2 regions of the Mesorhizobium sp. M0058 genome follow, and region 1 is predicted to be linked to the other one. Evidence: riboswitches for the same ligand, from Rfam matches in the RefSeq annotation. Region 1 holds a riboswitch; the other holds the start of a gene.
The links. A riboswitch is a leader RNA that binds a small molecule or an ion and turns the genes downstream of it on or off. The one in region 1 is predicted to bind thiamine pyrophosphate.
Positions count from the first base shown of each region.

Region 2: it holds a riboswitch for thiamine pyrophosphate, as region 1 does, so the genes downstream of both, NKJ75_RS26660 (YkoF family thiamine/hydroxymethylpyrimidine-binding protein) here and thiB (thiamine ABC transporter substrate binding subunit) in region 1, are expected to answer to the same signal.

Region 1 is NZ_JAMYUQ010000008.1:125,664-131,277, reverse strand. Features, by position in the region: gene NKJ75_RS15505 (ABC-F family ATP-binding cassette domain-containing protein) at 1-1,769, opposite strand, end outside; gene NKJ75_RS15500 (thiamine diphosphokinase) at 1,771-2,430, opposite strand; TPP riboswitch at 2,593-2,707, shown strand; gene thiB (thiamine ABC transporter substrate binding subunit) at 2,751-3,758, shown strand; gene thiP (thiamine/thiamine pyrophosphate ABC transporter permease) at 3,979-5,577, shown strand; gene thiQ (thiamine ABC transporter ATP-binding protein) at 5,574-5,614, shown strand, end outside.
Region 2 is NZ_JAMYUQ010000017.1:117,159-122,772, forward strand. Features, by position in the region: gene NKJ75_RS26645 (ABC transporter substrate-binding protein) at 15-1,022, opposite strand; gene NKJ75_RS26650 (ABC transporter ATP-binding protein) at 1,019-1,801, opposite strand; gene NKJ75_RS26655 (ABC transporter permease) at 1,798-2,640, opposite strand; gene NKJ75_RS26660 (YkoF family thiamine/hydroxymethylpyrimidine-binding protein) at 2,896-3,504, opposite strand; TPP riboswitch at 3,495-3,607, opposite strand; gene NKJ75_RS26665 (hypothetical protein) at 3,950-4,201, shown strand; gene NKJ75_RS26670 (DUF2934 domain-containing protein) at 4,358-4,597, opposite strand; gene NKJ75_RS26675 (hypothetical protein) at 4,690-4,905, opposite strand; gene NKJ75_RS26680 (DUF1236 domain-containing protein) at 5,004-5,333, opposite strand.

The sequences.
Region 1 (5,614 bases):
AGTGCGGCCAGCGTGGCGCGTTCCTTGTCGAGGGCGGCGATGGTCTTTTGGAACGAGGCCGGGTCGCGCTCGTAATAGGCGGGATCGGCGATGTTGTTTTCCAAACGCGAGATCGAGGCCATTACCGCCTCGATCTTCTTGGGCAGCGATTCCAGGGCGAATTTCTGCTTGAACGACAGTTTCTTCGACGGCCCTTTTGGCGCTGCCGGCTCGCTCTTGCCCGGCGCCGGCGCATCGCTGGCTTCGGCCTTGGCGCGCGCCTTGCGGTCGTCGAGCCGGGTGCCGCCGCGCTGCGCCAGCATGTCGGAATAGCCACCGGCATATTCGATCCAGCGGCCGCCTCCGTCCGGGGCGATGATGCTGGTGACGGTGCGGTCGAGGAAGTCGCGGTCGTGGCTGACCAGGATGACCGTGCCGGCAAAGCCGGCGACAAGTTCCTGCAACAGTTCCAGCGTCTCCATGTCGAGATCGTTGGTCGGCTCGTCGAGCACCAGAAGGTTGGCCGGCCGCGCCAGAACACGCGCCAGGAGCAGCCGCGCCCGTTCGCCGCCGGACAGCTCGCGCACCGGGGTGCGCGCCTGTTCCGGCTTGAACAGGAAATCCTTCATGTAGGACACGACATGGCGCTGCTCGCCATTGATGACGAGGTTTTCGCCGCGCCCGTCCGTGAGATACTGCGCCAGGGTCTCGGCCGGATCGACCGCCTCGCGCTTCTGGTCGAGCGTGGCGATTTCCAGATTGGTGCCGAGCCGCACCGAGCCGGCATCGGGCTTCATCTCGCCGGTGAGCATCTTCAACAGCGTCGTCTTGCCGGCGCCGTTCGGCCCGACAAGGCCGACGCGATCGCCGCGCTGGATGCGGGTCGAGAAGCCCTTGACCACGGTCAGGTCGCCAAAACTCTTCTCGATGTTCTTGGCCTCGATCACCAGCTTGCCGGATTCGGCGGCGTCGCTGGCCACCATGGTCGCCGAGCCCTCGGCGCCGCGATGGCCGCGAAAACGCTGGCGCATGGTCTGCAGTTCGCCCAGGCGGCGCATGTTGCGTTTGCGGCGAGCCGTCACGCCATAGCGCAGCCAATGCTCCTCGCGCACGATCTGGCGGCCGAGCTTGTGCTGTTCGCGCTCTTCCTCTTCCAGCACAAGGTCGCGCCATTCCTCGAAATGGCCAAAGCCCTTGTCGAGGCGGCGGGTCTGGCCACGGTCGAGCCAGACAGTGGCGCGCGAGACGCGTTCGAGGAAGCGACGGTCGTGCGAGATGACGATCAGCGCCGAAGACGTCCGGACAAGCTCTTCTTCCAGCCATTCGATGACCGACAAATCGAGATGGTTCGTCGGCTCATCAAGCAGCAGAATATCGGGTTCGGGCGCCATGACGCGGGCAAGTGCTGCGCGGCGCGCCTCGCCGCCGGAGAGATCGTTGGGGTTCTCCGTGCCGGCGAGGCCGAGATGCTCCATCAGATATGTGGCGCGGTAGGGATCGTCGGCAGGCCCAAGCCCGGCCTCGACATAGGCGCGCACATTGGCAAAGCCGTCCATGTCGGGCATTTGCGGGAGATAGCGCACCGTTGCCGAAGGCTGGCGGAAGACCTCGCCGTCTTGCGGCTCGATCAGACCAGCAGCAATCTTCAGGAGCGTCGACTTGCCGGAGCCGTTGCGGCCGACGAGCGCGATCTTGTCACCGGCGGACGCCGTCAGTTCGGCGCCATCGAGCAGCGGCGTGCCGCCAAAGGTCAGTCTTATGCCGTCGAGGTTGAGAAGGGGCGGGGCCATGTCAGCTTTCAGGCAAGGGGTAGGGGTGGGCGAGCAGCAGCGCGCGGCCATGGCCGAGCGCGATTTCGAGGCCGCCCCCGGTCGTGTTGGACTTGACCTCGTTCGAGATGGTCAGCGACGAGCCGAACACGACCTCGACATGGTCGAGCGGCCACTTCGCGCCGGACACGGTGAGGCCCGAAAGATCGGAAAAGCCGAGCACCGAAAACAGCGTTCCGTCGGCATAGTCGAAGCCGGCCTTGCCAGGCAGCAGAGGGGCGCCTTCCTGCGCTCCGCTGGTCAACAGCAATTTTGTGCCGGCCTCGGCCAGCCGCAGGCTGAGCGCCAGATGGAGGAAGGCGTGGTCGGCGCGCTTGCCGCCGAAAGCGCCGGCCAGCACCAGGCTGGTGGCGCCGCGTTCCAATGCCGCCGCGATCGCCAGTTCGCCATCGGTCTTGTCCTTTTCGGGAGGAAACACCTCCCGCGGCACGGCGGCGAGATCGGCAGGCAGGTCCGCCGGCACGGAATCGAAATCGCCGACCCACAGCTCCGGCATCACGCCGAGCAGGCGGGCATGATCGATGCCGGCGTCGGCGGCGATGACGCGCGTGCCCGCGACCTGGCGGTCGAGCCGCGGCGTGCGGACGAGATCGCCGCCAAGCAGGATGGTGAATGTGCTCATATCCGCTGGCCCTTACCAGCCCCGCCGACGAAACGGAAGGCCGAGCGGCACCGTCACTCTTTGTTGGAGCATGATCTTTTTCCGGAAACGGATTCCACTTTCCGGGATCACGCTCGGGCAAACTTCCACTTGCGTGGCACCTTGGCCGGGCCTATGTGTCGAAACGCTCTAACGGGGTGCCGGACGCGATCTTCGCGGACCGGCTGAGAGGCAGTCTCGCCAACCCGCTGAACCTGATCCGGTTTGTACCGGCGGAGGGATTAGACGCTTCGGACAGCCCGACGCCTCAATTCCTTTCAACACGAATGAAGGAGGCGCCGATGCGCATTTTTTTGTCCCGTCTTGTCCCAGCGCTTGGGCTTGCTGTTTCGCTACTGGCAAGCCCTGCGTGCGCGCAGGAAAAACTCACGATCTATACCTATGAGAGTTTCACTGCCGACTGGGGTCCAGGCCCCCAGGTGAAGAAGGAATTCGAGGCCGAGTGTGGCTGCAGCGTCGACTTCGTCTCGGTGGCCGACGGCGTCGCGCTGCTCAATCGCGTCAAGCTCGAAGGTGCGTCGACCAAAGCCGATATCGTGCTTGGCCTCGACACCAACCTCACCGCGGAAGCCAAGGCTTCCGGCCTGTTTGTCCCACATGGCGCGGTGGCTGAAAACAACGTGCCGGGCGGCTGGAGCGACGACACTTTCGTGCCCTACGATTATGGCTATTTCGCCGTCGTCTACGACACCGAGAAGCTGAAGAACCCACCGAAGAGCCTGAAGGAATTGGTCGAGGGCGATGCCGCCGACAAGATCGTCATCCAGGATCCGAGGACGTCGACGCCGGGCCTTGGCCTGCTGCTGTGGGTTAAGTCGGTCTATGGCGACAAGGCGCCGGAAGCCTGGGCGAAACTCAAGGGCAAAGTGCTGACGGTGACGCCGGGCTGGAGCGAGGCCTACGGCCTGTTCACCAAGGGCGAGGCGCCGATGGTGCTTTCCTATACGACGTCGCCGGCCTACCACATGGTGGCGGAGAACACCGGGCGCTACCAGGCGGCCTCGTTCGAGGAAGGCGAGTATCTGCAGATCGAGGTCGCCGGCATCACCACCACGGGCGCGAAGAATCCGCTGGCGGCGAAGTTCCTGGCCTTCATGACCGGGCCGAAATTCCAGGATGTCATTCCGGAGACCAACTGGATGTTCCCGGCCGGGAAAACCGACAAGCCGCTCAATCCGGCTTTTGATAGGCTGGTCAAGCCGGCGAAGACCTTGCTGTTCAGCCCGGAAGAGGTCGCGGCAAATCGCAAGGCCTGGGTGGATGAATGGCTGGCGGTGATGAGCAAGTAGATTTGGCTGTATAGTCAAAAGATGAGTGCTCTACGGCGCCCCCCTCTGTCCTGCCGGACATCTCCCCCACGAGGGGGGAGATTGGCCTTTACGTTGACTTTCGCCAATCTCCGAAGCTGCAGGAATGAGCGGAGCGCTAAAACCGCCAATCTCCCCCCTCGTGGGGGAGATGTCCGGCAGGACAGAGGGGGGCGCGAAGGAACGCGACGCCCGGTAAAGAGTGCAACGCTCTGACCCCCGCATCACGGCCGGCATTGTCGCGCTTGCGGCAATCGCGCTGCTGATCGGTGGCGCCTTCGCCGGCCTTATCCGCGAAGGCGCGCACGACCTTTCCGGCGCCGCGTCCGCCTTTGACCTCTATCTCCTGCGCGTTGTCCGCTTCACGCTCTGGCAGGCTGCGCTCTCGACTCTGCTTTCCGCCGTACCGGCGCTCTTCGTCGCCCGGGCGCTGTCGCGGCATCCGCGCTTCTTCGGACGCGGCTTCATCCTGCAGCTATTCACTGTGCCCCTTGCCTTGCCGGCAATTGTCGGAGCGCTGGGAATACTGGCGCTCTATGGCCGCGCCGGTTATTTCGCCGCGATCGGTGGCCAGAGCTGGCCCGACATCTATGGGCTGTCGGGCATCCTCGTCGCCCACGTCTTCTTCAACCTGCCGCTGGCCACCCGGCTGTTCCTCGAAGCGCTGGGAACGGTGCCGGCCGATCAATGGCGGCTGGCGAGCCAGCTCGGCATGGGGGCGAGGCCAGCCTTCCGGCTGATCGAGTGGCCGGTGCTGCGCGCCGCGCTGCCGGGCGTCGCCGGGCTTGTCTTCATGCTTTGCATCACCTCCTTCACCATCGTCCTGATCCTCGGCGGCGGGCCGGCGGCGACGACGCTGGAAGTCGCCATCTATCAGGCGCTGCGTTTCGACTTCGATCCGGCGCGAGCGGTGACGCTGACGGTGCTACAGATCGCGCTGACTTTCGCCGTCATGCTGGCGCTGACGCGGCTCGGCGCCAATGTGACCGGCGACGCCAATTTGCCTGTCGCGCCGCGCCGCTATCACTTGGCCGGCAAAGCAGAAACAGCGTTCAACGCCGTCCTGATCGTGCTCGCCTTGCTGTTCGTCGCCGGACCAATGGCGGCCACCGTCGCGTCCGGCCTCGGCGCCGATCTCGGCCGGCTGGCGGGCGAGAGTGCCGTGCGTCAGGCGACCCTGACCAGCGCCGGTCTCGCCCTCTCGGCGGCGCTACTTTCGGTGGCGCTGTCGCTGTCGCTGATCATGGCTCGGCGGGCACTGTCGCTGCGCCGCCGGTCCAGTGCCCGTTCATTGCTCGAACATGCCACCGACACCGGCGCCGGCTTCGTCCTCGTCGTGCCGCCCATTGTCATCGGCGCCGGCTGGTTTCTCCTGCTGCGCACGGTCAGCGATGTCTTTGCCATCGCGCCGGTCATGGTCGTCATCGTCAATGCGGTGATGGCGATGCCCTTTGCCATCCGCGCGATGCGCCCGGCCTATGATGCGGCGAGCGAGCGCCACGAAAAGCTGTGCGCGCAGCTCGGCATTGCGGGCTGGAACCGGCTGCTTCTGGTCGACTGGCCATCGCTCCGGCGGCCGCTGGCCACCGGCTTTGCCTTCGCCATGGCACTGTCGCTCGGCGATCTCGGCGTCATCGCGCTGTTCGGCAGCGATTCGGTACAGACCTTGCCCTATCTCCTGCTGGCGCGCATGGGCAGCTATCGCACGGCCGATGCTGCCGGGCTGGCTTTGCTGCTCGGGGCGGTCTGCCTTGCATTGGTGGTCGCGGCAGACTGGCTGGGACGGGGAGAGAGATCGTGACGTCCGCTGTGGAGAAAGGCACGACTGTCCGGCTGGA
Region 2 (5,614 bases), on a different contig from region 1:
CTTGAGGGGGGAGATTACGCGCCCAAAAACTCGTTCGTGAAATACGCTCCAAAATCCGGCTTCTCCTTCAGAACCTTGCCATCGCCATCGAGCAATATGCCGGCCCTGAAGAGGTAGGTTCCGATCGCCTCGATCTTGGCCTTGTCGACGGTGCCGATGACGCCGGCATGGCTTCTGAGGAAGTGCCCGTCGACGAGCATCTTCAGCGAAGCGTGGATCAGCGCCGGGTCGGTCAGCGCGTCCTTGTTGGACGCGATCAGCAGGTCGCCAGCCTCCTGCGGGTGATCGCAGGCAAACTGGTAGCCGCGCCGCGTTGCCTCGACGAAGGCCGATGCGGCCTTCGGGTTTGCCTGGAGATATGCATTGCTGGAGGCGATCAAGGTGGTGTGCTCGTCGGGCACGCCGTAGTCGGCGTAGCGGAAGCCGCGCTGCCTGACGCCTTTCAGCTCCGCATCGACGCCTTCCCAGGTCGAGACCTCCAGCGTGAAGTCGACCGAGCCGTTGGCCAGCGCCTCATAGGCCGAAGTGCCTAATGTCACCGTCTCGAAAACGCCCTTGCCGCCATCGTGGCGGATGATGGTCGAGATCAGCGTGTTTTCCCAGGCGCTGCCGAAGCCGCCATAGGTCAGGCCGTCAAGGTTTTTCGGGCCTTTGATCTCACTACGGTCCGCGTTGAAGACCAGCTGTCCGGTCTCCTGCTGGACCACGGCGTAGACCGCCTTGAGATCGGCGCCGGCAGCCCGCTGGGTGAACAGGCCGACGCCGGCAATGCCGAAATCGGCGATGCGGTTGGCGACCAGCGTGCCGGCGCCGGTATCGCCATAGGGCAGGATCTCAACATCGAGCCCAGCCTCGTTGTAGAATCCTTTGTCGCGGGCAACGAACAGGCCGACATGGTTGGTGTTGACCGTCCAGTCGAGCGCGACGGTGATTTTTTGCGCAGCCGCATGAGCGCGCGAGGCCAGCGGCAATCCGGCGGCCAGCGTCAGCAGCAAAGCCTGCCGGCGTGTGAATTCGGTCATGAAAAACTCCTTTGAGCGGTCTGCGGAAACAAGCCCCGGTCAGTCCCGGGATTGAGCAGCGTGTCGAGGATGTCGGCTTCGAGCGCGGCGGCCTGGCGCGCGGCATCGCTGCCGGTGGTGCGCGGGCGCGGCAGCGGCACGGCAATCTCGCCGATGATGCGGGCCGGCCGCGCCGACATCAGATAGATTCGATCGGAGAGGTAGACGGCTTCGCGCACGTCATGGGTGATCAGCAGCGCGGTCCAGCGGTGGCGCTGCCACATGCCTTCCAGCCAGCGCTGCATACCCGCGCGGGTCAGTGCATCCAGCGCGCCAAAGGGCTCGTCGAGCAGCAGCATGTCGCGCTGCTGCACCACGGTGCGCAAAAGGGCGGCGCGCTGGCGCATGCCGCCGGAAAGCTCGGCCGGCCAGGCGCGCTCGAAACCGGCAAGGCCGAACTCAGCGAACAATGGCGCAACGGACGCGCGCGCCTCGCGGCGCTTCATGCCCTGCACCTCCAGCCCCAGCGTCACATTGTCGATGACGCGTCGCCACGGCATCAGCGCGTCGCGCTGCGGCATGAAGGCGAAGGGGCTGCCCTGCAATGGTGCGCCGTCGAAGCGCATGTCGCCCTCGCCTTTCAGCGCGCCGGTCAGCAACTGGAACAGCGTCGACTTGCCGGCGCCGGAAGGGCCGAGGATGGAGACGAACTCGCCGGCCGCGACATGAAGCGAAATGCCGGCGAGCACCTCAAGCGCGCCGAAGTTCTTCCTGATGTCCCGGAGTTCGAGCCGCGTCATTGACGGTTCTCTTCTGCAGCTTCAACCTTGCCGTCGCGGCTTTCGCTCCCTGCATTCTCCCAAGGCATGGCGAAGCGCTGGACGAGCACCGCAATGGCGAACAAGACAAGCGTGAGCGCGGCGCTGACGGCGACCGCGGCGAGCACCAGATCGGGCCGAAAGTTGTTCTTGGCATTGAGCATGTAGATGCCCAGCCCCTTCGCCGCCCCCGCATATTCGGCGAAGATCGCGCCGACGACGGCGTAGGTGATGGAGATGCGCAGCCCGGCGAAGAAATAGGGCAGCGCCGAAGGCAGGCGCGCCAGCCAGAAGATGCGCCAGCGCCCTGCCCCCATGGTGGCGAGCATCTGCGAAATCGCCTTGCTGGTCGCGGCAAAACCCTCGACCAGCGCCACCATCATCGGGAAGAAGGTAACGAGCGCCACAAGCAAGATTTTTGGCATCAGCCCGAAGCCGAACCACAGCACGATGAGCGGCGCAATCGCGACCAGCGGCAAGGTCTGGCTGACGATCAGCAGCGGAAACAGCGCGCGGCGCAGCGGGGCCAAGAAATCGACCAGCGCCGAAAGCACGAAGGCAGCGACCAACGAGCAGGCGAAGCCGGCTGATGTGGCGCGGATGGTGGGCAGCGTGTTGTCGGCAAGGGCAGCGCGATGCTCCCAGGCCTGCTGCAGCACGCGCGACGGCGCCGGCAGCATGGTGGGCGCAGCGCCACCATAGCGGGCGTAGAGCTCCCACGCCGCGAGGAGCAGGGCGGAGGCGCAGGCGGCGGGGATGGTCTTGGCGATGGCTGCGGCTAATCTCCCCCCTCGAGGGGGGAGATTAGCCGAAGGCGACAGAGGGGGTCGTCTCGCATAGAGCGCCCACGCCTTGCCGATGCGAAAAGGACGTCGGCGCTCCACGCGCTGGGACCCCCTCTGGCCTGCCGGCCATCTCCTGCTCGAGGGGGGAGATTCGTGGGCATCGCGGTCTTCGCCAATCGCCAATGGCTCCCCTCCTCTTTGTGCTGAGGGGTCAGAGGCATCTCCTCCACGCAATGGGTCAGATAAACCAGCCACGGCAATATCCTCAAGGAACGACGCTTGAGCCGCGGCTCAGACGGCGCTCGGGCTGTTCGCCGAGATCGTGATGTCGAGGGTGACGTGGCCGGCCCCGGGGCCGAAGCGGCAGAAGGCCTCGTTGAGCGTGGCAAACACCGCACCGGCATCGCCACGCAATTTGGTGCAGAAGTTCTTTGAGCGCTCAAAGACGCCGGACTGTTTCAGGAAATCGATGCAGCCGTAGATCTCGTCCATATGGTCGCCCGTGCCCATAACGTAGAGCGAGAACTGCGCCGCCACCGGCTGGCCGGTCGACGGCGTGGCCTGGACAGCGCGGATCGCGGCGATCTTGCGCTCGTCCAGCGGAATGGCGGGGCCGCCGGTCTCGTCGGAGCGGCAGATCGGATCGTCGGGCTCGCCCGGACAGCCGCGCGAGACCGCCGCCGAAAGCACACAGTGCTTGCCGCTTTTGGCCGCCGCGACGAACAGGTCGCGCATGGCGGGAAACAGCACCTCGGGCGGCCCGACCATAAGGGTCGAGATGTCATCGGTTTCGATCCGCAGCCGGTCGCGCCAGGGATCGAGCGCGCCGAGCGCGCCGAGGATGACGCCGACGAAATCGTCGGTCATGGGATAAAGGGAAATCTGTGCGCCTGAAAACATCGCCCGCCTCGCTCCGCTGGTATTATCCAGATCAGCTTTAGGGTCCGAAGGCTTGCCGCCCTCATCTCAGCCCCGACGATACGGAGCACCCCTGTGGATGGGCGGGTTAAAGCACCGTTCGCGGCATTGGGGAAGCCGTTTGTTGAGGCACTGCGGGAAAGTGTTTTGGGCCAGACGTGCCGGGCGCCCGGGCGTTAACAGACGACTCGTCAGTTCGTTGCGTTATCGTCCCAACCGTACGAAATTGGCTTGACGCTCGTTCGTACATAAAGTACGATCTCTCTTTTCGCAGAGAGGAATGTCCTTGAGCACAGCGAACCATGTTGCTTTCGCCGATCTCTCTCGTCCTTTGCTGTCACCCCCGTCGTTGCCGCCGCCTTTATTGCCGCCGCCTTTGTTGCCCTTGTCATTCGATCAGTGCCAACGCCTCGCCGGGGCCTGGCGAATGGCCAGCCAGGACATCGCCGACGACATCCGCTTCATCCGCCAATATTTGAAAGTCGTTGCCGAGAAGGACGAGAGGCTGTCGACCGGCACCCTTGTTCACAGCCGCGCCTATGTCGAGGCCTGCGCCGGCTGGCTGCCACAGACTGTAACGCGCTATCTGCGCCACCTGCGCCAGATCACCGAATGCGAACTGGCCATGACAGCTGCCGGGATTCGCTTTGCGCTGTCGAGTTATGCCTGGGAGGCATGAGGGGCGGCTGTCGCCAAACACAAGGAATTGCGCTGCCCGTCGCAGGCGCAATTCGTCAGGTTGAGAGGCTCGGGCGCGCCTGAACGGCGGGCGCCAAGGATGGCCCGGCCAGCGAATTCCGGCCTTGCTTTATTTCGACTGGCCTTATTTCTGGCCTTATTTCGATTTGGCTTTGCCGGACTTTGCGGCGGCAGGCTTCGCGGCCTTTGGCTTGGCGGCTGCCTTGGCGGGCTTGGCGTCAGCTTTCTTCGCCGCCTTTTTGGGCTTGGCGACCGCGCCATCGACTTCAGCCGTGGCCTGCTCCCAGTGTTCCTGATGCGCGCCTTCAGGCCGGCCGGCCTTTTCCCAGATCTCGTGCGCGCGCTGGCGAATGCGGTCCTGTTTGTCGTCCGTCACTTAAGCCTCCGTGGTTGGGTCCGGTCGGTTGGTCCAGATTCCACGAAAACATTAGCCGAAAATTCGGCCGGCGTCTTGAGTGACGAGACATCTCAGCGCGGGTCGGAAATCACCGCAACGCCGAGCAGCGCCGCTTTCTTGACGATCAGCCCCGCGAGGTCGGCATCCGAACGATCGGTGCCGGTGCGCTCCCGCAGGAGCGCGATCGCTTCCTTCATCGATAACAGCGCCGTGTTGCGCTCGGCCAGCAACTTGTCGCAACACGCCGCAACATTGGCGGAGTTCGGGGTCTCGACATGCGGCAACATGGCAATTCTCCTTTCATCATGTTCGTCATTCGGCCCTGCCGCCCTTTTGGGAAGAACGACAGGGCCGTATCACCGATGAATGGTTAGGTTGTCGAGCGTTACTCGACCACCTCGACAATCCTGCGCGTGCTGGGGTCGACCAACACGGTATGGTTGTCGACGACGGCGTATCTGTACTGAACGTCGGGAACCTCCTGCAGCTCGACAGTGTCAGGCAAGGCAGTGCCGACATTCAATTCGACGCCGAGCAGATTGACCGAGGCAAGCGGATGTTTCTTTACGTACTGGTGCACGACCGTGCGCTGTTCCGGGGTGATGATCACCTGCTGCTGTGCCGGCTGCGTGACGATCACCTCGTCGGCGGCGGCAATGCCGATACCAGCGATCATGGCGAGCCCGGCGACGGCGGGAATAAGGATGGTTTTCATCTTCGTCTCCTGTCGTTGTTGGCGAGCTCCGCCGTGTTCCCGCATGAGGCGAAAACAGCGCAGATCGAGGTGGCGGGCTCCTGGAGGCAAACGCAGCCGGTACGGTCTTGTTCCGCAAGCGGAGACTAAATTGATCGGCTTCCCGGTCATGCCAGCAGAACCCGCACCCGCAAGATTCGCATTGAAGCACAATCCCTCAGGAGACCTTCGACATGGATGATGCACGGCTCCAATTCCGGTGGCGATTGCGGCCGGCGCCGGCATTGATCCGGTGACCGCGT